3 regions of the Azospirillum sp. UENF 111221 genome follow, and region 3 is predicted to be linked to each of the others. Evidence: riboswitches for the same ligand, from Rfam matches in the RefSeq annotation. Region 3 holds a riboswitch; each other region holds the start of a gene.
What was found. A riboswitch is a leader RNA that binds a small molecule or an ion and turns the genes downstream of it on or off. The one in region 3 is predicted to bind thiamine pyrophosphate.
Positions count from the first base shown of each region.

Region 1: another riboswitch for thiamine pyrophosphate. It lies ahead of ACWPN3_RS02015 (ABC transporter substrate-binding protein); the one in region 3 lies ahead of thiC (phosphomethylpyrimidine synthase ThiC).
Region 2: another riboswitch for thiamine pyrophosphate. It lies ahead of ACWPN3_RS16510 (ABC transporter ATP-binding protein); the one in region 3 lies ahead of thiC (phosphomethylpyrimidine synthase ThiC).

Region 1 is NZ_JBSNCH010000001.1:442,889-452,309, reverse strand. Features, by position in the region: gene ACWPN3_RS02035 (hypothetical protein) at 1-114, opposite strand, end outside; partial or broken gene ACWPN3_RS02030 (ABC transporter ATP-binding protein) at 241-941, opposite strand; gene ACWPN3_RS02025 (branched-chain amino acid ABC transporter ATP-binding protein/permease) at 938-2,662, opposite strand; gene ACWPN3_RS02020 (branched-chain amino acid ABC transporter permease) at 2,655-3,527, opposite strand; gene ACWPN3_RS02015 (ABC transporter substrate-binding protein) at 3,532-4,683, opposite strand; TPP riboswitch at 4,765-4,879, opposite strand; gene ACWPN3_RS02010 (DMT family transporter) at 4,913-5,827, opposite strand; gene ACWPN3_RS02005 ((2Fe-2S) ferredoxin domain-containing protein) at 5,959-6,291, opposite strand; gene ACWPN3_RS02000 (ABC transporter permease) at 6,471-7,616, shown strand; partial or broken gene ACWPN3_RS01995 (ABC transporter permease subunit) at 7,620-7,919, shown strand; gene ACWPN3_RS01990 (ABC transporter permease) at 7,954-8,595, shown strand; gene cdd (cytidine deaminase) at 8,600-9,019, shown strand; gene ACWPN3_RS01980 (purine-nucleoside phosphorylase) at 9,035-9,421, shown strand, end outside.
Region 2 is NZ_JBSNCH010000005.1:433,525-442,945, reverse strand. Features, by position in the region: gene ACWPN3_RS16530 (hypothetical protein) at 1-259, shown strand, start outside; gene ACWPN3_RS16525 (hypothetical protein) at 368-922, opposite strand; gene ACWPN3_RS16520 (hypothetical protein) at 919-1,542, opposite strand; gene ACWPN3_RS16515 (acetoin utilization protein AcuC) at 1,725-2,852, opposite strand; TPP riboswitch at 3,088-3,194, shown strand; gene ACWPN3_RS16510 (ABC transporter ATP-binding protein) at 3,242-3,973, shown strand; gene ACWPN3_RS16505 (ABC transporter permease) at 3,970-4,737, shown strand; gene ACWPN3_RS16500 (ABC transporter substrate-binding protein) at 4,755-5,696, shown strand; gene ACWPN3_RS16495 (universal stress protein) at 5,812-6,639, shown strand; gene ACWPN3_RS16490 (inositol monophosphatase family protein) at 6,683-7,423, opposite strand; gene ACWPN3_RS16485 (hypothetical protein) at 7,534-8,097, opposite strand; gene ACWPN3_RS16480 (hypothetical protein) at 8,240-8,548, opposite strand; gene hflX (GTPase HflX) at 8,712-9,421, opposite strand, start outside.
Region 3 is NZ_JBSNCH010000005.1:2,409,735-2,419,155, forward strand. Features, by position in the region: gene ACWPN3_RS26195 (cation:proton antiporter domain-containing protein) at 1-1,020, shown strand, start outside; gene argB (acetylglutamate kinase) at 1,103-2,002, shown strand; gene ACWPN3_RS26205 (hypothetical protein) at 2,022-2,318, shown strand; partial or broken gene ACWPN3_RS26210 (hypothetical protein) at 2,431-2,661, shown strand; gene ACWPN3_RS26215 (FliM/FliN family flagellar motor switch protein) at 2,800-4,044, shown strand; gene ACWPN3_RS26220 (magnesium transporter CorA family protein) at 4,126-5,109, shown strand; TPP riboswitch at 5,187-5,321, shown strand; gene thiC (phosphomethylpyrimidine synthase ThiC) at 5,454-7,181, shown strand; gene greB (transcription elongation factor GreB) at 7,215-7,766, opposite strand; gene ACWPN3_RS26235 (Rne/Rng family ribonuclease) at 7,869-9,421, opposite strand, start outside.

The sequences.
Region 1 (9,421 bases), on a different contig from region 3:
ATAGGCGGCGGGAGGAATTGTCGGCTGCACCGGCACCAGTTCGGCCATCGCCGGAGCCGACGCCACCCCCAGCAGGAGAAGCGCGGACAGCGATGCGGCGAAGCGGGCGGTCATGACGAGGTAATCCATAGATGGTTGTGGCGGCGAAGCTATCCGCGCCTGCCCCCGTCCGCAAGTCCAACCGCCCGTCCTGTGGCACGAAACAGACACCTGTTGCACAGGACACGCATAGGCAGGCGCCTAGCCGCCGAAGAAGGTCTCGCGCAGCCTCTCGTCCGACAGCGCCGCCACCGGCCCGTCGCCGACGACGCGCCCCAGCCGCAGCAGCACGGCGCGCGGTGCGACCGCCAGAGCGCGGGCAGCACTCTGCTCGGCCAGCAGCACGGCCGTGCCGGTGTCGGCGATGCGGCGGACGGCGGCAAACAGCTCGTCGGCCAGCTTGGGCGACAGGCCGAGCGACGGCTCGTCCAGCAGAAGCAGGCGCGGCCGGCGCATCAGCGCGCGCCCCAGGCTCAGCATCTGCTGCTGGCCGCCGGACAGGCGCCAGGCGCTCTCACGGCTCTTCAGGGCAAGGTCGGGGAACAGGGCGAAGACGCGCTCGACATCCCGTGCGCGGTCGCGTCCGGCGGGCAGGCCGGCGACCTCCAGATTGTCGCGCACGCTCATTCCCGCAAAGACCCGCCGCCCTTCCGGCACATAGCCGATGCCGCGCCGGACCCGCGCCTCGGTGGCGAGGCCGCCGATGTCCGCCCCATCGAAGCGAAGCTCCCCCGCGCCGGCACAAGGCCGAGCAGGGCCTTCAGCAGGGTCGACTTGCCCGCCCCGTTGGCGCCGAGCAGCGCCACCGTCTCCCCCGCCGCAAGGCTCAGCGACACCTCGTCGAGCGCGCTTGCCCCGCCATAGCCGGCGCTCAGGCCGCGGATGGACAGCAGCGCGCTCATGCCGGTACCGCCCGGCCGAGATAGGCAGCGGCCACCGCCGGATCCCGGCGTACGCCGCCGGCCGGCCCGTCATAGATGACCCGGCCGCGGTCGAGGCACAGCACCCGGCCGGCAAGCGGCAACAGGAAGCCCATGTCATGCTCCACCAGCAGGATCGCCACGCCCTCCTGCGCCAGTTCGCGCAGCAGGGCCGCCAGTTCCGCCTTCTCGCCGTCGGTCAGGCCGGCGGCGGGTTCGTCCAGCAGCAGCACCGCCGGCCGGCGGACCAGCGACCGGGCCAGTTCCACCCGCCGCCGCAGCGCCGCCGGCAGCCCGTCGCAGCCCTGGCCGGCGAGGCTGCCGACGCCCAGCCGGTCGAGCGCCCAGCGGGCATGCGCCGCCGCCGTACGGGCGTCGGGATCGATGGCAAGCCGCGCGGCGGCGACCGCCTCCAGCACGCCGGCACCAGTCGGCAAAGCCGCCGCCTGGAAGCTTCGGGCCAGTCCGGCGCGGGCCAGCCGGTCGGCACGCTGCCCGGTGACGTCGCGCCCGCCGAGCCGCACCCGCCCGGCATCCGGCCGTTCCAGTCCCGACAGCAGGTTAATCACCGTGGATTTCCCGGAGCCGTTCGGCCCGATCAGCCCGGTGATGCTGCCCGGCCGCAGCTCCAGCGACACGCCGTCCACCGCCCGCACACCGCCGAAGGACTTGCGCAGATCGTCGACTGCCAGCCCGTCCGGCGAGTTTTGCGGACGCGGCGGCTCCTTCGACTCGACCGAAGCCCGCGTCCGGCGGCTGAACAGGCGGGCCGCGATGCGGTCGAGCAGGCCGGTGAGACCGTCCGGCGCCAGCACCACGGTCGCCAGCAGCGCCACGCCGTAGACGACCAGATAGCCGCGCTCCAGGAAGCGGAACCATTCCGGCAGATGCAGCAACAGCACGGCGCCCAGCACCGCCCCGGCCATCCGTCCCCGCCCGCCGACGATGGCGATGGTGAGGATGGAGACCATGACCGGGAATTCCAGCACCTCCGGCGAGACGACGCGCTGGGTGTGGACGGCGAGCGCCCCGGCAGCCCCGGCGAACAGCGCACTGATGCCGAGGGCGATCAGCCGCAGCCGCCCGACATCGAGCCCCAGCGTTGCCGCCGCCAGCGGGTCGTCGCGCAGCATCGTCAACGACCGGCCAAGCCGACCCCGCGCCAGCCGCCAGCCGATCAGCCCGCCGAGAGCGACCAGCCCCCACACAAGCCCGGCCATCGGCAGCCCGCGCGGCACCGCCCAGCCGAACAGCACCGCGGCCGGCACCCCGGCCAGCCCATTGGAGCCGCCGGTCAGCTCCGGCAGGTTGACGGCCAGCAGATGAAGGACCTGGGCGATGCCGAGCGTCGCCAGGGCGAAGTAATGCGATTCCAGCCGCAGCACCGCCAGACCGACCGGCAGGGCCAGCAGCAGCGGCACCAGCATCGACAGCGGGAAGGTCACCTCGAAACGGAGCCCAAAGCGGCTGCCGAGGATACCAGTCACATAGGCGCCGACGCCGAAGAAGGCGCCCTGCGCCAGCGACAGCGCCCCGCCGAGCCCGAAGACGATCTGGAATCCGAAGGTCGCCAGCGCATAGACCCCGGCGACGGTCAGGACGCGCAGGCCATAGGGGGACGCGAAGGCCAGCGCATAGACCAGCAGGGCAAGCGCGCCAGCGATCAGCGCGACAGTCTCGGCCGGAGAGTGCCGTTCACCCACGGCGCCGCACCGCTTCGCCGAACAGCCCTTGCGGACGCAGCACCAGAATCGCCAGCAAGGTCAGATACAGCGCGCCCAACGCCGCCGGATATGAGAGCACCAACGATACTCCCACCTCGAACAGCGCGATCAACAGCGCCCCCACCACCGCGCCCGGCACGGAGCCCCAGCCCCCCACCGTCACCGCGATGTAGGCCTTGAGGATCAGGTCGCTGCCCGAGGTCGGCGTGACGAAATAGCGGTTGGCCAGCAGCAGCCCGGCCGCGCCGGCACAGGCCGCCCCGATGGCGAAGGTCACCAGGATCATCGTGGTGACCGGCACGCCGCAGGCGCGCGCCATCTCCGGATCCTGCGCCGTGGCGCGCAACCGGCGGCCCAACTGCGTGCGGGCAAACACCCATTGCTGCGCCCCGATCAGCAGCCCCGCCACCGCGACGATGGCAAGCGACTGCTCGGGCACCGCCAACCCGGCGATGTGCAGCGTATCGTCGCCGAACAGCGGCGGTGCGGCGCGCGGCTCCGGCCCGAACAGGATGGCGGCTCCGTTCTGCAGGATGATGCCGACCGCGATGGTGCTGATGAAGACCGAGACCGGCGGCCGGCGGCGCAGCGGCAGATAGGCCGCCAGCGCCAGCAGCAGCCCCAGCGCCGCCATCAGCACCAGAACGACCGGCAGCAGGACGATGCCCGGCAGCGGGATCAGCGGCGCCGCCGCCACCGCCAGCAGCCCGCCGGCCATCACCAGATCGCCCTGGGCGAAATTCACCGCCGAGGTGGCGTTCAGCACCAGAACGAAGCCCAGCGCCACCAGGGCGTAGGCCGCCCCCAGCGCCACCCCGTTGACCAGCAGTTGAAGCGCCGCCATCCGTTCACTTCGCCGCAAGCGTCGGGTCGTCGTACCGCTTCGCCAGCACCGGCACCCGGCTGGCCCCGTCATAGCAGACGATGACGGCGGAATGGGCCATGTTGCCCTTGCCGTCGGACTTGTAAGTCATGGCGAGACCCTGGAACGTCTCGGCGGACAGCGCCTTGCGGATGGCGTCCGGCGACCGGGCGCCGGCCTTCACCGCCTCCAGCACCATGGTCATGCCGTCATACTGGCCGAGCGCGAAAGCGTCCGGCTCTTTGCCAAAGGCGGCACGGTAGGCGTCGGTGAAGGCCTTGACCTCCGGCGTGCCGCCGGAAATCGGCGAGGCCGCGGTCTCTGCACAGACGCCCTTGAGTTCCGCCGGTTCCAGCAGGGCCGCGGTGCTCGGCTGGTGCATGGCGGAGCCGGCGACGATGGGCAGGGTCACGCCGCTGGACGCCGCCTGCCGCAGCAGCAGCGCGGTCGGTCCGGAATGCAGGTGCAGGACCAGCACGTCCGGTTTGGCGGCGAGCGCCTTGGTCAGCACCGGCAGCAGATCCTTGGCCGCCGGATCCACCCCCTCCTCGAAGACGGGCGTGACGCCCAGCGCCTTGAAGGCGGCGTCGAGATGGGCCTTGCCGCTCTGGCCGTAGGCGGTGGTCTGGTAGATGACGGCCGGCTGCCGCTTGCCCAGCTCCTCCACCACATAACGGGCATGGGCGGCCTTGGTGACCGCGTCGCCGGGGAAGAAGCGGAAGACCCAGGGATTGCCCTGCTCGGTGATCGAGGCGGTGCCCGACACGGTGACCAGAGGCAGCTTCAGCTCGCCCGCCAGCGGCAGCATCGCCAGCATCTGGGTGCCGAGCATGCTGGCGGCGACCGCCCCGACCGTGCCGCGGCCGGCCGCGCGTTCCAGCGCCGTCACCGCCGCCTCGGGCGAGGTGCCGGTATCGACGACCTCCGAGGCGATGGCGATTCCGGCCGGCGTCTGCTTCAGCGCTAGGACGGCGCCATTGCGCTGGCTGGTGCCCTCCAGCGACAGGAAGCCGGTCAGCGGCACCAGCACCGGGAAGGACAGCGTGTCGTCGGCACGGGCAGCGGACGACAGGCAGACGGACGACAGGCAGGAGGATGCGGCCAGCAGGCCGATCAGGAGGGGAAGCGCGCGCCGCATGACCGATACTCCTCAACACGCGCCGGCGGTTGGGGCGACGCGGAGGAGACGGGGCGCTTCGCAGCAGCTTTCAGCGGGTCCGTCGGGTTCCGGTCGGCTCCCTTCGCCGGCATGACCCGGATCAGGTTCGATGGGTGTTGTCTCAGCCCCTGCGATTGCCGAACCGGCATCCGCACGGGCACCCCAGCCGTGAACAGGCGGCGAGAGTGTCGCCGCCGGCCCCGTCCTGTCAAGAACCCAACCGGCGGCGCGCCACTATGGTTTCACGATGCAGGATGTAGAGCCCGCTGCCGATGATGACCATGGCGCCGGCCAGGACCGGCACGGTCGGCAGGTCGCCGAACGCCAGCCAGCCGAACAGGCTGGCCCAGACCATGCCGGTATATTCGAAGGGCGCCACCACCGCCGGCGGCGCGCGGCGGAAGGCCTGGGTCAGCAGCACCTGCGCCCCGGCGCCGATGGCCCCGACCAGCGCCATCAACCCCAGCGCGAAGGCGGTCGGCGCCGTCCAGACCGGCACGGCCAGAGCCCCGCTGACCACTGTCGTCGTCAGCAGCAGGTAGAGCACGATGGAGGCACTGGTTTCCGTCCGCGACAGGCCGCGCACGGCCAGGGCCGCCAGCGCATAGAACAGGGCGGCGCACAGCCCGACCAGCACCGGCACCAGCGGCGCCCCGGCCGACGGCTGCGCCATCACCACCACGCCGCCGAACCCGACAACCACGGCGGCCCAGCGGCGCCAGCCCACCGGTTCGCCCAGCAGCGGCGCCGACAGTGCAGTGATGAACAGCGGACCGGCGAAGCTCAGCACATAGACGTCGGCCAGCGGCAATTCGCGGAAGGCATAGAAGAAGCATCCCATGGAGATCAGCCCGGCGAAGGCGCGCCAGACATGCCCCAGGGGCCGCCGCGTCCGCATCGCCGCGATCCCGCCGCCGCAGGTCAGGGTGTAGCCGCCCACCAGCAGGAAGGCGACCAGCGAGCGCACGAACATCAGCTGCGGCACCGGGTAATCGGCGGTCAGGAACTTGATCAGCGTGTCCATCGCCGCGAACAGCAGGATCGCGCCCAGGAAGCAGCCGACGGCATAGGGAACCGAATCGGCCTCGGCAGGCAGCAGGTCGGCGGTTTCGGCGTCGGTCATGAAATCGGTTCGGAACGGCAATGGCGGGAGATGCCCACATTATGGGCAAATGCGCCTGTGTCCCAATGCCGCAACCGCAGGTCTGGTAGGCGCCGGCACTTTCAGGGAGTGGCGTGAAGCGCCCGCTCGCCTCACCGCGTCAGAACCATCACCAGCCGCTCGACCGGCTTATCCTTCACCAGATGCGAGTCGACGATCTCGTCGATGTCCTCAGGGGTTTCCGGCCGGTACCAGATGCCTTCCGGATACACCACCATCAGCGGCCCGGCGGAGCAAAAGCCGAGGCAGCCGGTCATCGCCATGCCGACGTCGGCCAGCCCCTTGCCCTGGATTTTCTGATCCAGCCGCTGCCACAGCGGATGCGCGCCCTTGGCGGCGCAGCTGCCGCGCGGATGGCCGGGCGGGCGCTGCTGGGCGCAGCAGAAGACGTGGTGGCGGAAGGTCTGCGGAATGTCGAGCGGCATCGGTCATGCTCCATAGCCATAAAAATTTTATGGGTAAGAAGCATGCCAGAATGCTGCGTTGCGGCAAGACTTTTGTGACGCTTCCAAGTCCCGGTGCCCATTGGCTTTCTCACATCACGAAACGCTTGGTCGGCAGAGCATTGGCGGTTAAGAATCCCCGGCAAGGGGCAATCCAGGAGATGCCGGTGCTGCTGAGCGGATCGGGGAAGGGCCAGCCGGGCGCGGTGCCGGGCTGGGTCGGGTATGCGCTGCTGCCGGTTCTCAACCTCGTCGCCGCCTTCGTGCTGTCGGGGCTGGTGATCCTGGTGATCGGCGAGAACCCGGTGGACGTGCTGTCGCTGCTGGTGTCGGAGGCCCTGGGATATCCCGAGGCCATCGGCTACACCCTCTATTACACCACCGACTACATCTTCACCGGACTGGCGGTCGCCATCGCCTTCCATTGCGGGCTGTTCAACATCGGCGGCGAGGGGCAGGCCTATCTGGGTGGGCTCGGCGCCGGGCTGGTGGCGCTGGCGCTGACCGGCTGGCCCTGGCCGGTGGTGGCCGTGCTGGCGGTGCTGGCTTCGGCCCTGTTCGGCGCCGCCTGGGCCTTCATCCCGGCGTGGCTCCAGGCCAAGCGCGGCAGCCACATCGTCATCACGACGATCATGTTCAACTTCATCGCCGCGTCGATCATGACCTGGCTGCTGGTGGACGTGCTGATCCGCCCCGGCAGCCAGTCGCCGGAAACCCGCGAGTTCGACCCCGGCGTCTGGCTGCCGTCGATGGACCGGGCGCTCGGCTGGTTCGGCATCGCGATTCCCGCCTCGCCGCTGAACCTGTCCTTCCTCTGGGCGCTGGCCTGCTGTCTGCTGTTCCACATCTTCCTGCGCCGGACCCGCTGGGGGTACGAGCTGCGGACGGTGGGCCGGAACGAACGGGCGGCGGTCTATGCCGGCATCTCGCCGGCGCGCAACATCGTCATCGCCATGCTGATCTCCGGCGCGCTCGCCGGCTTCGTCGGCGTGAACGAGATCCTGGGCGTGCAGCACCGGGTGATCCTGAACTTCACCGGCGGCGTCGGCTTTGTCGGCATCGCCGTGGCGCTGATGGGGCGCAACCATCCGGTCGGGATCATTCTGGCGGCCCTGCTGTTCGGGGTTCTGGCGCAGGGCGGCGGCCAGCTGTCCTTTGAATACCCCACGATCAACCGCGAGCTGGTGATGGTCATCCAGGGTCTGGTCATCCTGTTCGCCGGTGCGATGGAGAACCTGTTCAAGCCGCAGGTGGAGGCGCTGTTCCGCCGCCGCGGCACCGCCGCCGCCGAAACGGGGAGGAGCTGAGCGATGGAAGACGCGCTGCTTCTGGCGCTGCAGCTTCTGGGCGCCACCATCCGCGTGGCGACCCCGCTGGTGCTGGCCGCCTTCGCCGGCATGTATTGCGAGCGGGCCGGCGTGGTCGACATCGGGCTGGAAGGCAAGATGCTGGCCGGCGCCTTCTTCTCCGCCGCCGTCGCCTCAGCCACGCTGAACCCGTGGCTGGGGCTGCTGGCCGGCATCGCCGCCGGGGTGGCGCTGGCGATGGTCCACGGCTTCGCCTGCATCACCCACAACGGCAATCAGGTGGTGTCGGGCATGGCGATCAACATCCTGGTCGCCGGGCTGGCGCCGACGCTGGCCTATGCCTGGTTCAAGCAGGGCGGCCAGAACTCCGCTGCTGCCCAACCAGGCGCGCATCCCCGCGGTGGAACTGCCGGGAGTGGAGGCGCTGTCCGGCATCCCGGTGCTGGGGCCGGTCTACCGCGAGCTGTTCAACGGCAACAACATCCTGATCTGGGTGACGCTGGTTCTGGTGATCGCCACCCATTGGGTGCTCTACCGCTCCCGCTTCGGGCTGCGGCTGCGGGCGGTGGGCGAGAACCCGGCGGCGGTCGACACCGCCGGCCTGTCGGTGGCGACGCTGCGCTATCAGGCGCTGCTGGTCACCGGCGTGTTGACCGGCATGGCCGGCTCCTATCTCTCCACCGGCCATGGCGCCGGTTTCGTCCGCGACATGACCGCCGGCAAGGGCTATCTGGCGCTGGCGGCTCTGATCTTCGGCAAATGGCGGCCGGGGCCGACCCTGTTCGCCTGCCTTCTGTTCGCCTTCACCGACGCGGTGCAGGTCCGCCTCCAGGGCGTGGTCCTGCCGGGCATCGGCGTCATCCCGGTTCAGTTCATCCAGATGCTGCCCTATGTGCTGACCGTCCTGCTGCTGGCCGGCTTCGTCGGCAAGGCCATCGCCCCCAAGGCGAGCGGCATCCCCTATGTGAAGGAACGCTGAGCCGATGGCCGACACCGCAGAGCTGCCGCAGCTGATCGAAGCGGCCCGCGCCGCGCGCGAGAACGCCCATGCCCCCTATTCCAAATTCAAGGTCGGTGCGGCGATCCTCGGCGACTCGGGCCGCATCTTCGCCGGCTGCAATGTGGAGAACGCGGCCTATCCGCAAGGACAATGCGCGGAATCGAGCGCCATCGGCGCCATGGTCACCGCCGGCGACCGCCGCATCCGCGCCATCGTCGTGATGGGTGGCGAGGCGGGGGCGGAGGAGATCTGCACCCCCTGCGGCGGCTGCCGCCAGCGCATCCGCGAATTTGCATCCCCGGACACGCCGATCCACATCTGCGACCCGGCCGGCCTGCGGCGGAGCTTTCCGCTGGAAACCCTGTTGCCCGAATCCTTCGGCCCCACCAATTTAGCCTTCTGAGCGGAGTTTCCCGACATGACCGCAGCCCGCGCCGCCGCGGACATCCTCCACCGTGCCTCCGGCCATCGGCCGCGGGTCGGCATCGTGCTGGGCTCCGGCCTGGGCGGCATCGCCGACCGCATCGCCAACGCGGTTGCCATTCCCTACACCGACATCGCCGGTTTCCCGATCCCCAGCGTGTCCGGCCATGCCGGTCGGCTGGTGGTGGGACAGCTCGGCGGGGTCGAGGTCGCCTGCATGCAGGGCCGCGTCCACGCCTATGAGGGCAACGGCTTCGATGCGCTGAAGACCGCGGTGCGGGCGCTGAAGCTGACGGGTTGCGACACACTGGTGCTGACCGCCGCCGTCGGCTCCCTGCGGCTGGAGGTCGGACCCGGCCGGCTGATGGCGATCAGCGACCAT
Region 2 (9,421 bases), 2.0 Mb from region 3:
GATGGTGGAACGCGAGGGCCTGCAGGTGATCTCCATGCAGCCCTGCACCGCCCCGGCCTGGGCGCGCCTGACCGGCCACCGGCTGGATCAGGTGGCGACGATGACCCGCGAGGATCTGGTGAAGCTGGGCATGACCCCGCCGGTCGCCTCCCGTTCGCTGATCATCATCCATGAATGGCTGCGCAACATGCGCCAGTCGCTGTCGCCCTACCTGCACGACGCCTTCCGCCAGACCCCGGCCACCGCCAAGGCGCGCTGACGTCCGGGTTCGGAGTAGACCGAGCAGCGCAAAGGCCCTTCTTCCGCGACCGGAAGAAGGGCCTTTTGCTTTTTCCGAAGACTGGGCGGTGCTTGTTTCCGCCGTGCTCTAAGCCGCGCTTTGGGCCGGGCTGGCGTTGTAGAGATCGTCCTTCACCGGGGCCACCGACCGCACCTGATAGCCGGGCCGGGCGCTGAAGCGGCGGTTGGCACGTTCGCCGGCCTCGCGGTCCGACTCCGCCCAGACCAGATACTGGCGCCCACGTGCCCATTCGACGGCCAACGGGTGGGCGGCATCGATCTCGCCGATCTGCTGGTTCACCACGGTGACCAGCCATTCCTTGTCGCCGGGATTGCGCCGGTCGGTCAGGATCAGGATTTGGGGGCGACGCTTCGACTGCGCTTCGGTCAGGCGCTGTTGCACCTCCACCTGCTTCTTGCACAGTTCCACCATCTCCCGGGTCAGCTCCTCGATCTCGGCATGGAGAGTCTCCTCCTCCCGATGCAGGCGGTGGATGGTGGCATCCAGCTTGTCGAGGTTGTTGCGGACACCGCGGACGCGCTGGCGCGCCTGCGAGACCCGCTGCTCGACGCTCATCAAGATGTTGCCGAGCCAGGCGCCGATGGCGACGATGGCCAGGACGATGATGAAGTTGATCATCATGTGGCGGCACCCGCCTTCGCCCGGGCGGTTGCGGGCGGCGTCGGCACCCCCTTGCCGGCGGCCCTGCCTCCGGCCATCCCACCGGCCCGCGCATCGCCGCGCATGAACGTCTTCTGGAAACCCATTTTGAACGGAAAGGCCACGTCGCACATCTGCTTGGCCTCGTCGAAGCTCGACGCCCAGACCTCGGCCACGTTCGTGCAGCGCCAGATGGGGTTGACCTGCGCCCGCTCGCCGGCGGCGCGGGCAGCGGCCGATGCCTTTTCCTGCGTCACCGTCGCGACGAATTTCATCAGTCCGGCCTGCGGGTCGCCGACCTCATGCACGAACATCGGCGGCTGGTCCGACAGGTCCCGAACCTGTTTTTCCGCCTTGCGGATATCGCTTTCCAGCCGGTTGCGGTCGGAAGACTGGCTGTTCCGACGCTGGACCAGATGGTTCACCCGGTTTTGAAGCTCCTGCGCCTCGGCATGAAGGACGTAGATGCGGTTCTCGATCTGGTCCAGGCCGTTGCTCTTTTCCATGATGTTCGGCAGGAAATCCTTCAGCATCATGGCGACCGGGACGGCAGCCAGCATGATGATGACGATGGCGATCAGGAACAGCGTGGTGTTCGACATCCGCCCGCCCGTTCTCCTACCGCAAATCCCGCCGAAGCCCGCATCACCCGATGCGGAAGCTGCACCGGCGCAGCAGAAGTAAGAATCAACGAACAATCCGACCCCGTCAACGAATCGTCACAGGTTGGTTCGAATTTCGTCGGAATGAGTCGGTCGGCTGCGGGGCAGGACACCTCCACCCTTCAGGACATTGCAATCTCCACCACCCGCTTCACAGCATCCCGCACCGGACCGGGACGCCGTTCGTCGCCCAGCGTGGTGAACCAATGTTCCGGCGGGTTGCGGCCGGCGGCACGGTTCCAGGTCAGGGCGCGCAGCACCGCCTCCGCCTCCGCGGTCGGACGCACGGCGGGATCGATGTCGTTCATCACCGCCCAGATCCCGGCCCAGCAACGCCCGACCGACCACGGGTTATAGCCGCCTCCTCCGACCACCAGCACCCGCGGCGCCAGGGGAAGCAGCGCCGCGACGGCGTCCCACAGGGCAAGGTTGGACAGCTCCAGCCGGCTCAACGGATCCTCGGCCAAGGCATCGGCGCCGGTCTGGATCACCATCGCCTGCGGTCGGAAGGCACGGGCGAGAGGCAGGACCGCCGCCTCCATCACATGCTCCATCTCGCTGTCGTTGAAGCCCGGCGGGACCGGCAGGTTGCGAGCCATGCCGCCGGCGCGGTCCTCCACCTTGCCGGTGTAGGGCCAACGTCCGTCCTCGTGGATGGACACGGTCAGCACCCGGTCGTCGTCGGCGAAGGCTTCCTCCACCCCATCGCCATGATGGGCGTCGAGATCGACATAGAGGACCCGCTCCAGCCCATGGTCCAGCAATTCCAGAATGCCCAGTACCGGCGCGTTGAAATAGCAAAAGCCGCTTGCCCGGTCCCGCCGCGCATGATGCGTCCCGGCGGCCGGCGCATAGACCAGACCGGCGGGCCGGTCGCCGAGAATCCTGGCCGCCTGCAACGCCGATCCGCTGCTGTGGGCCGGCCGCCGGTACATCTCGGCGAAAATGGGATTCTCCAGCTTGCCGAGATTGTGGCGGGCGGCGGTCGCCTCGTCGACCCGCTGCTCGGCCTCCGCCCTCTTCAGCGCGGCGATGTAGTCGGATGTGTGGAAGCGCGCCAGTTCGCGTTCGCTCGCCACATGGGTGTCGAGATAGACCTCGTCCGGCAGCCAGCCCATGGCGCGGCTGAGGTCGATGGCGGTCGACACGCGCGGAATCGCCAGCGGATGCTTCGGCCCATAGGTCGAGCCGCGGTAGATTTCCCCGCCGATGAACAACGGTGTGCGGAAGGGCGTGGTCAGGACGGGCACTCCTAATCAGGTTTCTCCAGATCGGGCAACAGGCCCGGCCTGGAGAAACCTGCGGACTCTATGGTTTTGCAGGTTTCCCGAGCCCGCCCGCCTGTGGGCGGAGTTCGGAAAACCTGCTTAGATGCCCGTCAGAAACTAGGCGCTGCGGCGGTGCGGTCAAGCAGCCCGCTTCCGCATCCCGGAAGCTGCATCCGGCAATGCTTGCGGTCACGGATCGTCCGCGCCTATAGTCGCCGCCTTCACTGGGGGGAGCCGATGGGCGGCTGAGAGGTCCTGTTGCGGGACGACCCCTGGAACCTGATCCGGTTCATGCCGGCGTAGGGATCAGTGATGCGGGACCGCACCCTCTCCATCTCCGCCAGTCCACGATGCATGCCCGCGTGCCTGCGATGACGCCGCTTTCGGTGACCATCTCGCGCGCGCGGCTGACCTATGGCGGCACACTGCTGTTCTCCGAGCTGACGCTGGAGCTGCCGGCCGGGCGGACCACCTGCCTGCTGGGGCCGAGCGGCGTCGGCAAGACCACGCTCCTGCGCATCCTCGCCGGCTTGGCCGAGCCGGAGCCGCCGACCGAGGTGGTCACCGGCGACTGGCAGCCGCTGGCCGGCCGGATCGCCTACATGGCGCAGCAGGACCTGCTGCTGCCCTGGCTGACCGTGCTCGACAATGTCCTGCTGGGCGACCGGCTGCGCCATCGCCGTCCCGACCCGGCACGGGTGGAGCAGGCCCGTGCGCTGCTGGACCGCGTCGGTTTGGCGGGGCGCGAGCGCGACCGTCCGGCCGCCCTGTCCGGCGGGCAGAAGCAGCGCGTGGCGCTGGCCCGCACCCTGATGGAGGACAGACCGCTGGTCCTGATGGACGAGCCCTTCTCCGCGCTCGACGCCATCACCCGGCTGCGTTTGCAGGAAACCGCGGCGGAGACGCTGGCCGGCCGCACCGTCCTGATGGTCACCCACGACCCGCTGGAGGCGCTGCGCATCGGCGACCGACTGCATGTGATGACCGGCCGGCCGGCCATCATGGGACCGGCGCTGGAGCCCTCCGGCCCGGTGCCGCGCCGCGTCGACGATCAGGACCTGCTGGCGCATCAGGCCGAACTGTTGCGGAGGCTGGCGGAATGAAGGCGCTGCTGCGCGGCGCGATCACCCTGCTGGTGCTGGTCGCCGGCTGGCAGGCGCTGGTCTGGGCCACCGGGCTGCCGCGCTACCTGCTGCCCGGTCCGCTGGCGGTGGCGGACGCCATGCAGCGGCAGGCTCCCCTGCTGTTGACCCATGGCCTGACCACGCTGGCCGAGATTCTGATCGGGCTCGTGGCCGGCGTCGTGCTGGGCGGGGTTAGCGCTTTGCTGCTCGCGCGGTTCCGCACGGCGCGGCGCTGGCTGATGCCGCTGCTTCTGGTCAGTCAGGCCATCCCGGTCTTCGCACTGGCGCCGCTGCTGGTGCTGTGGCTCGGCTACGGCATGGCGTCCAAGATCGCCATGGCGGTGCTGGTCATCTATTTCCCGGTGACGACCGCGCTGTTCGACGGGCTGCGGCGCACCGATCCCGGCTGGCTCGACCTTGCCCGCACCATGGGCGCCTCGCCCGCCGCGATCCTGTGGAGCATCCGCCTGCCGGCCGCCCTGCCCGCCTTCTGGTCCGGCGTGCGGGTCGCCGCCGCGGTGGCGCCCATCGGGGCGGTGATCGGCGAATGGGTGGGGTCGTCCTCCGGTCTCGGCTACCTGATGCTGCACGCCAATGCCCGCATGCAGATCGACCTTCTGTTCGCCGCCGTGCTGGTGCTGGGACTTTTCGCCGTCTCGCTTTATGCCGCCGTCGATGCGCTCGCCCGCCGTGCCCTGCCCTGGCAACCCGATACCCAACCTGCCGAAGACGCCAACCCTTGAAGGGGGAGAGACACTCGATGAAGCATCTTTTCACCGCCGGCCTGATCGCCGCCGGCCTGATGACCTCGCTTCCCGCGCTGGCCCAGGACAAGCTGTCCGTGATGCTGGACTGGTTCGTCAACCCGGACCACGCCCCGCTGGTGGTGGCGCAGGAGAAGGGCTTCTTCAAGGATGCCGGTCTCGAGGTCACCTTGACCGCCCCGGCCGATCCCAACGACCCGCCGAAGCTGGTGGCCGCCGGCGGGACCGACATCGCCGTCTCCTACCAGCCGCAGCTGATCCTGCAGGTGGCCGAGGAACTGCCCCTGGTCCGCATCGGCACGCTGGTGTCCACGCCGCTGAACTCCGTCGTCGTGCTGCGCGACGGGCCGGTGAAGACGCTGAAGGATCTGAAGGGCCGCAAGGTCGGCTACTCCATCGCCGGTTTCGAGGACGCTCTGCTGGGCGCCATGCTGGAGAAGCAGGGGCTGAGCCTGAAGGATGTCGAGCTGGTGAACGTCAACTTCTCCCTGTCGCCGTCGCTGCTGTCGGGCCAGGTCGATGCGGTGGTCGGTGCTTTCCGCAACTTTGAACTGAACCAGATGGAGATCGAGAAACACCCTGGCCGTGCCTTCTATCCCGAGGAAGAGGGCGTTCCGCCCTATGACGAGCTGATTCTGGTCGCCCGCAAGGACAAGGCGAACGATCCCCGCTTCAAGCGCTTCCTGGCGGCGGTGGAGCGGGCGACGCTCTACATCCTGAACCATCCGGAGGAGTCGCAGGCCGCCTTCGTCAAGGGCCGGCCCGAACTGAACGACGAGCTGAACCGCCGCGCCTGGGCCGACACGCTACCGCGCTTCGCCCACAGCCCGGCCGCCCTGGATGCCGAGCGCTACACCCGCTTCGCCGAGTTCCTCAAGGCCCGCGGTCTGATCAAGGCCGTGGCGCCGATCGACCAATATGCGGTGGTTGTGAAGTAACCGCCTGCCTTTCCCTTGACCGGCGTTGCCATCGACCCCGGCGGAGCGTTACCTAGAGGGAAACCGCTCCGCCGGCTGATGGTGGACCGATCATAATGTTGGGAGACGCGAGGGCATGCCGATCAAGACCATCCTGCTGCACATGGCCAACGACGACGCCCACGCCAGCCGTCTGGCGGTGGCCGCGGCTTTGGCCAAGCGTTTCTCCGCACATATCCAGGCGCTCTACATCGCCACCCCGGTGTCGATGCCGGCGGGCGCCACCGGCCGCGCCGCGTCTTATGGCTTCATGGCGGAGGCGACCGCAATCGCCCATGAGAATGCCGAGCGGATCGAGCAGGAGGTCCGCAAGTCGCTTGACGGGCTGCCCTACGACTGGACGGTCGAAGAGGGTGACCACGTCGATCTGCTGGCAGAGCGCGCCGCCTATGCCGACCTGATCGTGGTCGCGCAATCCGCGGCGGTGCGGGCCGGCGAGCGGGTGTCTCTGCACCACATCCCCGACCGTTTGCCGCTGGAGACCGCCACGCCGGTCCTGGTCCTGCCGCCGAAGCAGCCGGCGGCGGCGCCCATCGGCCGCCATGTGCTGATCGCCTGGAAGAACACGCGCGAATCCACCCGTGCGGTCCGCGCCGCCATGCCCTTTCTGGAAACTGCGGAATCCGTCACCGTGCTGACCGTGGAGCCGCTCGGGCAACAGAGCAGGGAAGCCGCGACCCTGGTCGAGTGGCTGCACCGCCACGGCATCGCCGCACGTCCGCAATCGGTCATCGCGTCCGGCGGCGAGGTCGGCGACATGATCCTGTCCTGCTGCACCGACCAGGGCGCCGACCTGCTGGTGATGGGCGCCTACGGCCACTCCCGCCTGCGCGAACTGGTTCTGGGCGGGGCGACCCGCACGGTGCTGGACGGGCTGGCCCTGCCGGCGTTGCTGGCACATTGAAGGGGCGCGGGAGGGCTGTCGCCCTCCTGCCCCAAGGACGCACTCAGCCGAAAAGCTGTCCGTGCAGCGCCTGCCAGCTTTCGCGGTCGGGCGCCAGCAGGATGCTGCCGTTCAACAGTCCAGGCCGGTAGGGTGTCCCGTCGATCAGCGCCGAATGGCCGCCCGCCTCGGCATGCAGCAGAACGCCGGCCGCATGGTCCCAGGGCATCAGCCGGTGATAGAGCGAATACTGCGCCCGTCCCTCCAACAGCCGCAGATACTCCTGGGCGGCGCTCGACAGGCAGACGCGCTCCGCCAGCCCGACGCTGCGCTCCTCCAATCTGAGCCTCATCTCCTCGCTGCAGAAGCGCGTGGACAGTGCGCCCACCATCTGCCGCAACGGCACGGCCGGCGCGACATGGACGCGGCGCCCGTCGAGCCAAGCCCCCTGCCCCTTCACCGCCGTCGCCATCCGGCCGTCGACCGGATCGTGAATCCAGCCGGCGATCGTCTCACCCTTGCAGGCAAGCGCGACGATCACCGCGAACATCGGCCGTCCCTGGGCGAAGTTGATCGTGCCATCCACCGGGTCGATGATCCAGACCGGGTCGTCGCCATGGATGCGTTCGAGCACGCGCTCGTCCTCGGATGCGGCCTCCTCCCCGACGACGCGGCTGCCCGGCAGCAGCGCCGACAGCGCCGGGGTCAAGGCCCGCTCCGCCGCCTCGTCCGCCAGCGTGACGAGGTCGGTCGGGCCGGTCTTCTGCCGGATGCCGGCGGCGTCGAGCTTCTGGAAATAGGGCATGATCTCCGTCCGGGCGACGGAGCGGATCAGAATCCGCGACGCAGTCAATGTCGGGAAGCGGGAAACCCGTCATGGTCGATTGGCCCTTTACGGCTTGAGTTCGGAGAGGGTCAGCGCTTTGCCGCCGGCTTGCTGCCGGGCACGCTGTCCAGCTTCAACATAGGATCGCCGCCCTTCGGATCGGTCAGCAGCACCTTGCCGTCCAGTCCGCTGTCCTTCAGCGCCTTCGACAGCGCATCGAAGGTGGCACGGTCGGCCGCGGCGGCGGCGGCTTCCTTGGCCGCATCGGCTGGCGGAGGCGGCACCGGTCCGCCCTGCGCCGGTTGGCGTGGCGCCTTGGGGTCGGGTGGCGGCGGTGGCGGAGGCGCCGCGGCGGTATCCTTCTCGGGCTCCGGCGGCGGCGGTGGAGGAGGAGGAGGAGGCGGTTGCCACAGGCGGAAACAGTCGGTGAAGGTCTGCTGCTTGCACTCCTTCAGCAGACCGGCGGCATCGGGGGCGACGACCTGCGGTTCGTCGGGCGCCACCGACAGCGGCTTCGGCGGCGGAGGAAGCGGGTCTTCAGGCGGGGTTTCCGGTTCTTCCACATAGCCGGGAGGCAGCGGCGTTCCCGGTCGCAACGGCTCCGCCGCCGCCAGTGGCTGGACGAACGCCAGCAACAACGGCAGCGCCGGCATCAGACGGCCGGCACCGGTCAGGATGGTTCGTGAAGGGGAACGGAGCAATTCGGGACCGCGGCGATGGCGAACGGCTCATTATGACCTGCCATCGCAGGCGCCGTCATCCCTCAAGCATGTGTCAAATCACCGTCATGCCGCATCATGCCGCGGCGCGCTGATCGTGGCGAGGCTCATGGCGGGGCCCGCCGGTGAAGCCGCCATAGCCCCAGGCGGTCAGTTCACGGCAAATCGCCGAAATCTTCGCTGCCTCATCGGCATTCGGTTCCCGTTCGCCGGCGGCCTCGATCAGATGCATCAGGGTGGCACGGCCTTCCGGCGTACGCGAAAGCTCCTGCAGACGCAGAAGGGCCGCACCCGGCGGCAGATTTTCCTGACGGGCGACGAGAGCTACCTGATCGGCGAGAAATGCCGTAATCGAGAAGCACGACGGATCGGTTTGCAACCGCATTGGCAGTCCTCCTCAAGGGGGAGCACGACCGCTCCATTCCCATCATCGGACCCCAACGGGGAAATAACCACGCCGCATTCGTCTTAAGACCGGAGTGGGGTGCAACAGGTCATAGGCCTCTCTGCACCCCTTTCCGTTTAGCCAGGATACCCGGACGTACCGCCTAAGGTTGCGGCTCAGGCTGACTGTCGGGCTGGAACCGCTTTTCAAACCGGGCAAGATCGACAGGGTCGATGGAGACATGCAGATGCGCATGCTCCTCGTCGTCGCGCCGGTCCAGCACTTCGCCCTTGGCGTAAAGCCAGGCGAGCGCCGCCCCGTCGCCAAGGTCGACCGAAAGGTCGACGACCTGCCGGTTGACGTTCATCCGCTGGTCCAGCAGGCGGTCGAGGTTGTCGATCCCCTCGCCGGACAGGGCGGAGACCGCCACCGCCCGCGGATTGCGGCCGGTCTGGGCCAGGATCGCCGCGCGGCTTTCCTCGTCCAGCGCGTCGATCTTGTTCAGCACCTCGATCACCCGGTCGTCCGCTTCCGGGTCGATGCCCATGTCGGACAGCACCTCATGGACGTCGGCCTTCTGGGCGTCGCTGTCGATATGGGCGATGTCGCGGACATGCAGGATGATGTCGGCGGCGTCAACCTCCTCCAGCGTGGCGCGGAAGGCGGCGACGAGGCCGTGCGGCAGGTCGGAGATGAAGCCGACCGTGTCCGACAGGATCACCTTGCGCCCCGACGGCAGGGTCACCTGCCGCATGGTGGGATCGAGTGTCGCGAACAGCAGGTTCTGGGCGAAGACGTCGGCATTCGCCAACCGGTTGAACAGCGTCGATTTGCCGGCGTTGGTATAGCCGACCAGGGCCACCACGGGATAAG
Region 3 (9,421 bases):
GCCGAGTTCCGCGGGCGGGGTGGGGCCTTCGCCACGGTGGCGCTGTCCAGCATGCTGGTGCCGACCCTGCTGGGCGGGGCCCTGGGCTGGTGGCTGGCCGGCGCCTTTCCCGCCATGACCGGTACGCGCGCCACACCCGGCCTGTTCGCCGCCGGCTTCGGCATCTGCGTCGGCGTCACCGCTCTGCCGGTGCTGGGCGCCATCCTGCGCGAGATGGACCTGCTGGGCGACCGGGTGGGGCGGCTGGCGCTGGGCTATGCCGCGGTAAACGACGCGTTGCTCTGGCTGCTGATCACCGCGGTGCTGGCCTGGTCGACCGCCGATGGGGCGGCTGGCGGCGGCGACGCCTGGGCGGTGGCGAAGGTCGGCCTTCTGGGCTTTGCCTATGTCGGGGCGACGGTTCTGGTGGTCCGCCCGCTGCTTGACCGCCTGCTGGAGCGGGTGGCGCCGGACGGGCGGATGGGCGACACCGCGGTGGTGGTGACCTGTGCGGCGTTGCTGGCATCGGCCGCGGTGACCGAGTTGATCGGGCTGCATTATATCCTGGGCGCCTTCATAGCGGGCAGCGCGATGCCGCGCCGCTATGCGGCGGCGATCCTCGACCGGCTGGAGCATTTTGCCACGCTGATCCTGCTGCCCTTCTTCTTCACCCTGACCGGGCTGAAGGTGACCCTGACGTTGGACGATCCGGCGCAATGGACCGTCTTCGCCCTCGCCAGCCTCGCCACCATCGCCGGCAAGATGGCCGGCACCACGCTGCCCGCCCGCTGGACCGGGGAGTCCTGGCCCGACGCGCTCCGGCTCGGCACGCTGATGCCGTGCAAGGGGCTGATGGAGGTCATCGTCCTGACCGTCCTGCTGGAGGCGGGCGTGCTGTCCGGCCCCTGTTTTTCGGCGATGGTGCTGATGGCGGTGGCCGTCACCGCGCTGACCCAGCCGATGACGCGGCTGGCCGGATTGTGGCGTCCGGCCGGCGGCACGGCTGCCGCGGCCGCAGGAGGCCGTCACGGGGGTGTGTGACCGATAAATTGCCCCCTAGGCAACCGGCCGACCTTTCCGTTAAAGAAGCCCGACACTCCACCCCGACAAAGGGCATCCTCCCGTGCAGACTCCCACCCGTGACGAGTGGCTCGCCAAGGCCCGTACCCTGTCCGAAGCGCTGCCCTACATGCGCCGTTATGCCGGGAGCACCTTCGTCATCAAGTACGGCGGCCACGCCATGGGCGACGCCAGCTTGGCGGAGCTGTTCGCGCGTGACATCGTCCTGCTGAAGCAGGTCGGCATCAACCCGGTGGTCGTCCATGGCGGCGGGCCGCAGATCGGCCAGATGCTGGAGCGTCTGAAGATCAAGTCCAGCTTCATCGACGGCCTGCGCGTCACCGACAAGGAGACGGTCGAGGTGGTCGAGATGGTGCTGGCCGGCTCCATCAACAAGCAGATCGTCGCCGCCATCAACAGCGCCGGCGGCCGTGCCGTCGGTCTGTCGGGCAAGGACAGCAACCTGATCACCGCCCGCCGTCTGGAGCGCGTCCAGCGCGATCCCGACAGCAACATCGAGCGGGTGCTGGACCTGGGATTCGTCGGCGAGCCCTACAAGGTCAACCCGCAGATCCTGCATGCGCTCGCCCAGTCGGACATCATCCCGGTGATCGCGCCGGTCGGCTTCGACGTGAATGGCGACACCTACAACATCAACGCCGACACGGCGGCCGGCGCGGTCGCGGCGGCGGTGAAGGCGGCGCGCTTCTTCCTGCTGACCGACGTCGCCGGCGTGCTCGACAAGGAAAAGAAGCTGATCGAGAAGATGTCGCTGGAGGATGCCCACAAGGCCATCGCCGACGGCACCGCGTCCGGCGGCATGATCCCGAAGATCGAGACCTGCATCGGTGCGGTGGAGCAGGGCGTCGATGCCGCTGTTATCCTGGATGGCCGCGTGCCGCATGCGCTGCTGCTTGAGATCTTCACCGAGGGTGGCGCCGGCACCCTGATCGGCAAGGCCTGACGCTGCTTATGGGGACCCGATGAACGACCTGCGCAAGGACCTGCTCCGCCAGATGAAGGCCATCCGCGAGAAGATGGACCCGAAGCTGGTGGAGCGTGCCCGGCTGGCCGCTCTGGGCAAGGTCCCCTATGACAGCGACGCGGCGAAGGAGGCTGTCGGCCATTTCCTCGACGCCAAGCGGGATGGCGGCGCCTTCCGCCGCAAGCTGGAACAGGCGCTGAAGGACGAGGGCGCGATGCTGGACCTCGATGACGGGGGGAAGGCCGCGCCCGCCAAACCGCCCGAAAAGCCACGTCGCGGCGGTCGTATCGTCTAGACTTTTGGTGTTCCGCCTGCTCTCGTGGTCGGCGGTGAGCATTCGCCAGGACCCGAATCTCTGGCAGGGCCATTCGGGATCCACTCTGCGCAGAACTGCCTGGGAGGCCGGCATGGCGGCGGACGGAGTTCCCTTGTGCGGTTTGCGGACTGTGCCGGCTGACCGGCTTGCCCGTCTTCTCGGTGGCGAGGCGCCCCAGACCATTGCTGCGGTGCTGTCCGCTCTTCCAGCTGAAGTGGCGGCCGAGGCGCTGATGGCGTTGGACGACCAGCTTCAGCCGCTTGTGGTGCGCTGCCTGTCGCGCACACGTCGGCCATCCCCCGCCGCGCTCGCGGTTCTCGACCAAGTGCTGACGATGGCCGAGTCTGCGGAAGTCCGCCGTCGGGGCGGAGGCCCTCGCCCGTATTCTCGACCATGTGGCACCGGACCGGCAAAACGCGCTTCGCGTTGCCGCCGATGCCGCCCCGTGGAAACCGCCCCCATGGATACCGTCGTCGGGCCCAGCCCACCGGCGCAGGATGCGGAGGCAGGCTGGACCCCGCCGGTTCTGTCATCGGGCCTGGCGGCCCTGCTCCAGAACAGGCGGGTTTCGGTAGACCGCCTGCCGATGCTCGAGGTGGTGATCGACCGTTTCGTGCGCATGCTTGCCACCTCCCTGCGCGCCCATAGCGGTGCGTCTGTGGATGTGGCTCTGATGAGCATGCGGTCGGTGCGCTTTGCCGACTGGATCGATGACGAGACGGGCGAACGGCCGCTGATCCCGTTTCGTGCGGATCCCTGGGACGATTACGGACTGCTCGCCATCGACCGGGCCTTTGTCGAGGCGTTGGGAGAAGCCTTGCTCGGCGGCGATCCGGCCGATGTTTGCCTGCGCATTCCGTCGCGCACTCTCAGCAAATTTGATTTTGAGTTGGCGATGGGGATGGCCCACCGGCTGCTGGGCGACCTCGGAGCGGCTTTCCAGCCGGTGGGCACGGTGCGTTTCGATGCGGACCGCATCGAAACATCCCCGCGTTTTGCGACCATCGCCCGACCGTCTTGCGGCTGCATGTGCGTGCAACTCGCGGTCGAACTGGAGGGGCGGAGCGGTGGCCTGGATCTGCTCCTGCCCTATGGGCTCTTGGAACCGGTGCGCCCACAGCTTCAGTCCATGTTTGCCGGAGAACGCTTCGGCAATGATCCGTTGTGGCGCCGCCATCTGGTGCGGGAGACGCTGCACAGCATGACGACCGTGCAGGTTGTGGTCGGTACGATACAGCTGCCATTATGCGATCTGCTGGCGGCGGCAGCTGGGACGGTCTTTGCCGTCGACGGCGACTCCGATGGGGCCGTCCGCGTCGAGGTGGCGGGGCGCTCGCTGGTGACCGGGCGGCTCCGTGCCGGCAAGCGGTGCTGGCGGGTTGTCGTCGCCTCCGAACCGGATGACCTGGAGATCCCCCGTCAACTCCCCCAGATGGCTGCATCGGTGGCGGACGCCGGAGCGAAGCCGGCAATGTCCGCCCTGCTTGAGGTGGAAGTGACGCTTTCGGTCATCGTTGGCACGGTGGAACGACGCCTAGCCGACATTCTGGCGCTGATCCATGGGGGCGTGTTGGATTTGGACCGTCCGGTTCAGGCGCCGGTCGATGTCTGTGTCGAAGGGCAGGCAATTGCCCATGGCGAACTGGTTGACGTAAATGGAGGGTTTGGGGTGCGTCTGCTGGAAATGGCGAGCGCGCGGGGGTGATGCCGTCGATCACGTTGCCGTCCTGCTGTTCCACATGGGCAAAGGATAAGCTCAGTTCAAAGCCACGCGAGGAGCGCAGACTTGCTGCATGTTTTTGTCAATGACGGCGGTCTGCTGCGCTGGGACAGGGAGGCCGCAGACGTGTCGGTCACGCTGCCCGACACTGCCGTGTGGCTGGACCTGATCAACCCGACGCCCGACGAGCTGGCGCGGGCGGAGGCGCTGATCGGCACCGGCCTGCCCACCCGCGAGCAGATGGCGGAGATCGAGGAATCGAGCCGTCTGCGCGTGGCCGGTGGTGCCTTGACCATGACCGTCACCGCCCTGGTCTGGGCCGACACCGACGAGCCGCGTATCGCCACCGTCAGCTTCGTTCTGGCCGGCCGGCGGCTGGTGACCATCCACGACATCGACCCGCAGGCCCTGCTGGCCTTCCGCCGCCGCGCCACCCATGGGCAGGTCTCCGCCGCCCGCGGCGAGCTGGTGCTGGCCGCCCTGGTGGACGGGATGATCGACCGCACCTCCGTCGTGCTGCGGCGGACCGGGGTGGAAATGGATGCGCTGAACCGCCGTTACTTCCGCGGGCGCAAGCTGCGCTCCCGCGGCGAGACGCTGGACGACGCCCAGACGTTGAAGCGCATCGGCCATGCCGGCCATCTGATCGGCAAGGCGCGGATCAGTCTGGCCAGCCTCACCCGCATGACCGATTTCCTGGCGCGCGGCGACGGCTGGAACGCCGGCAAGGCGACGCGGCGCTGGGCCAAGACCACCCTGCAGGATCTGCGCGGGCTCGACCAGTATGCCCGATTCCTATCGGGAAAGGTCGCGTTGGCGCTGGACACCGCATTGGGACAGATCAATGTCGAGCAGAACGAGATCGTCAAGATCGTGTCGGTCCTGACCGTCCTGCTCTATCCGCCGACCCTCGTCGCCAGCATCGGCGGCATGAACTTCACCGACATGCCCGGCAGCCAGTCGCCCTTCGGTTATGCCAGCGCCTTGGGTCTGATGCTGCTGTCGGCGTTGCTGCCGATGGTCTATGTCCGGTCGAAACGCTGGATGTAGCGCGTTTCCACAATATGGCAGGCGGATCGTCCGCAGCGCTTTCCTTTTGACACGACCGTCCGTCGGCGGCAGGATGGGCCGCATTCCAGGGGGGTCCCGACAGGGGGCTGAGATACCAACGGCCGGGCGGCGCACTGCGCAAGCCGGCAGCGTGGTGACCCTTCGAACCTGATCCGGGTCATACCGGCGAAGGGAGGGACCTCGTGACGGGCCGATTCTCGCCCCGTCCGGCCGTATCGGCCCCGCCACGCCGGGGAAGCCATTCCGAGAACGGCCCGCACGAAGATACCGCACCTCCGTCCGCAGTCCCGGGTTTGTCCGCCCACCTCCGACGGAGAAACCCAATGCCTAAGGACTTCAACGAGACCGCCATCCGCATTTCGACCGGCCCGCTGCCGTCGTCGCGGAAAATCCACGTGCCCGGCACGCGCTTCCCCGATCTGCGCGTCGCCCTGCGCGAGATCGCGCTGTCGGGCGGCGAGCCGCAGCTGACCGTCTATGATGCTTCCGGTCCCTACACCGACGAGTCGGTTGCCATCGACGTCCGGACCGGCCTGTCCAAGCACCGCCGCGACTGGATCCTGGCGCGCGGCGATGTCGAGACCGCCGACAACGGCGTGCTGCGCGCCAAGGGTGGCGGGGCGGTGACCCAGATGGCCTATGCCCGCGCCGGAATCGTCACCGCGGAGATGGAATACATCGCCATCCGCGAAAATCTGGGTCGCGCCGCCGCCTTGGAGGCTGCCCGGGACGGCGAGGATTTCGGCGCCGAGATTCCCGACTTCATCACCCCGGAATTCGTCCGTGACGAGGTGGCGCGCGGGCGGGCGATCATCCCGTCCAACGTCAACCATCCCGAGTCGGAGCCGATGATCATCGGCCGCAACTTCCTGACCAAGATCAACGCCAACATCGGCAATTCCGCCGTGACCTCCTCCATCGAGGAGGAGGTGGAGAAGATGGTCTGGTCGATCCGCTGGGGGGCGGACACCGTGATGGACCTGTCCACCGGCGCCGACATCCACCAGACCCGCGAATGGATCCTGCGCAACTCCCCGGTTCCCATCGGTACCGTGCCGATCTATCAGGCATTGGAGAAGGTGAAGGGTAGGGCCGAGGATCTGACCTGGGAGCTGTTCCGCGACACGCTGATCGAGCAGGCGGAGCAGGGCGTCGATTACTTCACCATCCATGCCGGCCTGCGGCTGGCCCACATCCCGCTGACGGCGAAGCGGGTGACCGGCATCGTCTCGCGCGGCGGCTCGATCATCGCCAAATGGTGCCTGGCGCATCACCGCGAGAATTTCCTCTACGACCACTTCGCCGACATCGTCGAGATTTGCCGGACCTATGACGTGGCGCTGTCGATGGGCGACGGGCTGCGGCCGGGCAGCCAGGCCGACGCCAACGACGCCGCCCAGTTCGCCGAGCTGGAGACGCTTGGTGAGCTGACCAAGATCGCCTGGGCGCGCGACGTGCAGGTGATGATCGAAGGGCCGGGCCATGTGCCGATGCACAAGATCAAGCACAATGTCGAGAAGCAGCTGGCGCTGTGCGGCGAGGCGCCCTTCTACACGCTCGGGCCGTTGGTGACCGACATCGCACCCGGCTACGACCACATCACCAGTGCCATCGGTGCGGCGATGATCGGCTGGTTCGGCACGGCGATGCTCTGCTACGTCACGCCGAAGGAGCATCTCGGCCTGCCCGACCGCGACGACGTTAAGGCCGGCGTCATCGCCTACAAGATCGCCGCCCATGCCGCCGATCTCGCCAAGGGACACCCGGCGGCGCGGTTGCGCGACGATGCCATGTCGCGTGCCCGCTTCTCATTCCGCTGGCGCGACCAGTTCGCCCTGTCGCTCGATCCCGACACGGCGATGGCCTATCACGACGAGACCCTGCCGGCGGAAGGCGCCAAGACCGCGCATTTCTGTTCGATGTGCGGGCCGAAATTCTGCTCGATGAAGATCACGCAGGAAATCCGCGACGCCGCGGAGTCCGGCATGGCCGAGATGTCGGAGAAGTTCCGCCAGTCGGGTGGGGAGATTTACCAGCCGACAGCGGAATAAAGTCTGGCGGGGGGCGGGTCGCCGCCCCCTTCGTCAGTCGGCGTACCGGATCTCCAGCACTTCGACCTGTTCCAGTCCCGCCGGGGTGCGCACGTCCACCAGATCACCCTCCCGCGCCTTAAGCAGGGCACGGGCCATGGGGGAAATCCAGCTGACATGGCCGCGGTCGGGGTCGACCTCGTCGGCGCCGACGATGGTGACGGTGTTCTCCGCCCCATCCTCGCGGGCATAGGTGACGGTGGCGCCGAAGAAGACCTGTTCGCGGTTCTTCTGGTCCTGCGGATTGACCACCACCGCCGATTCCAGCCGCTTGTTCAGGAAGCGGATGCGGCGGTCGATCTCGCGCAGGCGCTTCTTGCCGTACAGATAATCGCCATTCTCCGAGCGGTCGCCGTTGCCGGCGGCCCAGGACACCACCTCCACCATCTTCGGCCGCTCCACCCGCAGCAGGTGGCGCAGTTCCTCCTGCATGCGCTGGAAGCCGGGCGGGGTCATGTAGTTCTTGAAGCCCTGCGGCAACGGTGCCGGATCGTCGAGGTCGTCGTCGTCCTGCGTGTCGGTCTCGCGGGTGAAGGCCTTGCTCATGGTCCGACCTGTCCTGTGGCAGGGGTGATAACGTCCGGGAAAAGGAAAAGGCGCCTTGCGGCGCCTTTTCCCGTTCCAGAGGTCCCGGTTGGGCCGTTGGGCTTACCGCTTCCACCAGCCGCGGCGCGGCTTGGCATCGGCGTCGGCATCGTTGTCAGCCGCAGCCGGCTCGGGAGCCGGGGCCGGCGTGGCTGCCGCGGGCTCGGACGCGGCTTCGGCCGGGGCCTCGGCAGCAGCCTTGCGCTTGCGCGACGCCTTCTTGGCCGGAGCGGCTTCGGCAACGGTCTCCGCCGGCGCCTCGACCGCAGCGGCGGCCTTGCGCTTGCGGCCCTTGGCCGGGGCTTCGGCAGCGGCCGCCGGAGTCGGCTCGGGCGCGGCTTCGACCGGCGCCTCGGCGGTGGCCTTGCGCTTGCGCGACGCCTTCTTCGGCGCGGTTTCGGCAACGGCCTCGACCGGCGCTTCGACCGGGGCAGCGGCCTTGCGCTTGCGGCCCTTGGCCGGAGCTTCGGCGACGACCGCAGGAGCAGCCGCGGGGGCGGCTTCGACCGGCGCCTCGGCGGCGGCCTTGCGCTTGCGCGACGCCTTCCTGGCGGGCGCCTTGGCAGCGTCGGCCGGAGCGGCCACCGGCGGTTCGGTGGCGGTCACCGGAACCGGGGCTTCCTCGACCGCCGGAGCGGCTTCGCCGGCCAGGATCCAGTCGAGATCGCTCGCCTCGGCCGGAGCCTGCGCCGTCTGGGCCGGAGCGACCGGAGCGGCGTCGGGCTGCTGGTCGGCGGCGTCTTCGCCGCCCTCCAGGCCTTCCGCACCCTCGCGGCGCGACCGGCGACGGCCACCACGCTTGCCGCGGCGGCGCTTCTTGCGGCCATCGCCGTTGCGCTCGCCGGCATCGGCGCCGGTCTCGTCCTCGCCGTCATCCTCATCCCCGTCGTCGCCTTCGGCGTCGGCGGAATCGGTCTCGGGTTCGGAGATGGCGGCACCGGGGATGGCTTCGGCGGCAACCGGCAGAACGCTCTCATCGGCGTCCTGGCCGGCGTCCTGATCCGCCTCGTCCGTCTCGGCCTCGCCTTCGGCGCTGTCGCCCTCGGTCCGGCCGTCCTCGCGGTCACGGCCACGGCCACGGCGGCGGCGGCGGCGGCGGCGGCGATCCTCGCCGGTGCCCTCGCCGTTGGCTTCGGCACGCTCGCCGGTCTCCTCGGCCTGCACGGCCTCGGTCTCGGCTTCCGGCTCCTCCACCGTTTCGACCGGCTCGGCGGCGAGCGCGCGGTCGGTCTCTGCCATCACGCGGTCGGCGCTGACCAGCGGGGCGTCCTCGTCGGGCAGGCGGGCCTTGTTGCGCTCCAGACGGTGATCCGGTGCAATCAGCCCGTCGTCGGCCTGGACCATCACGCTGAAGGCGTGACGCTCTTCGATCTTGGCCAGTTCACCGCGCTTCTGGTTGAGGATGTAGAGCGCGATGGAGGTCGGGACGAAGATGGTGATCTCGGCCGAGCGTTTGCGGATGCCCTCTTCCTCGATGGCGCGCAGGACGTGCAGCGAGGCGGATTCGACCGACCGGACGACGCCGGTGCCCGAGCAGTGCGGGCAGCGCTCGAAGTTGGTCTCCAGGAGCGACGGACGCAGACGCTGGCGCGACAGTTCCAGGAGGCCGAAGGCGG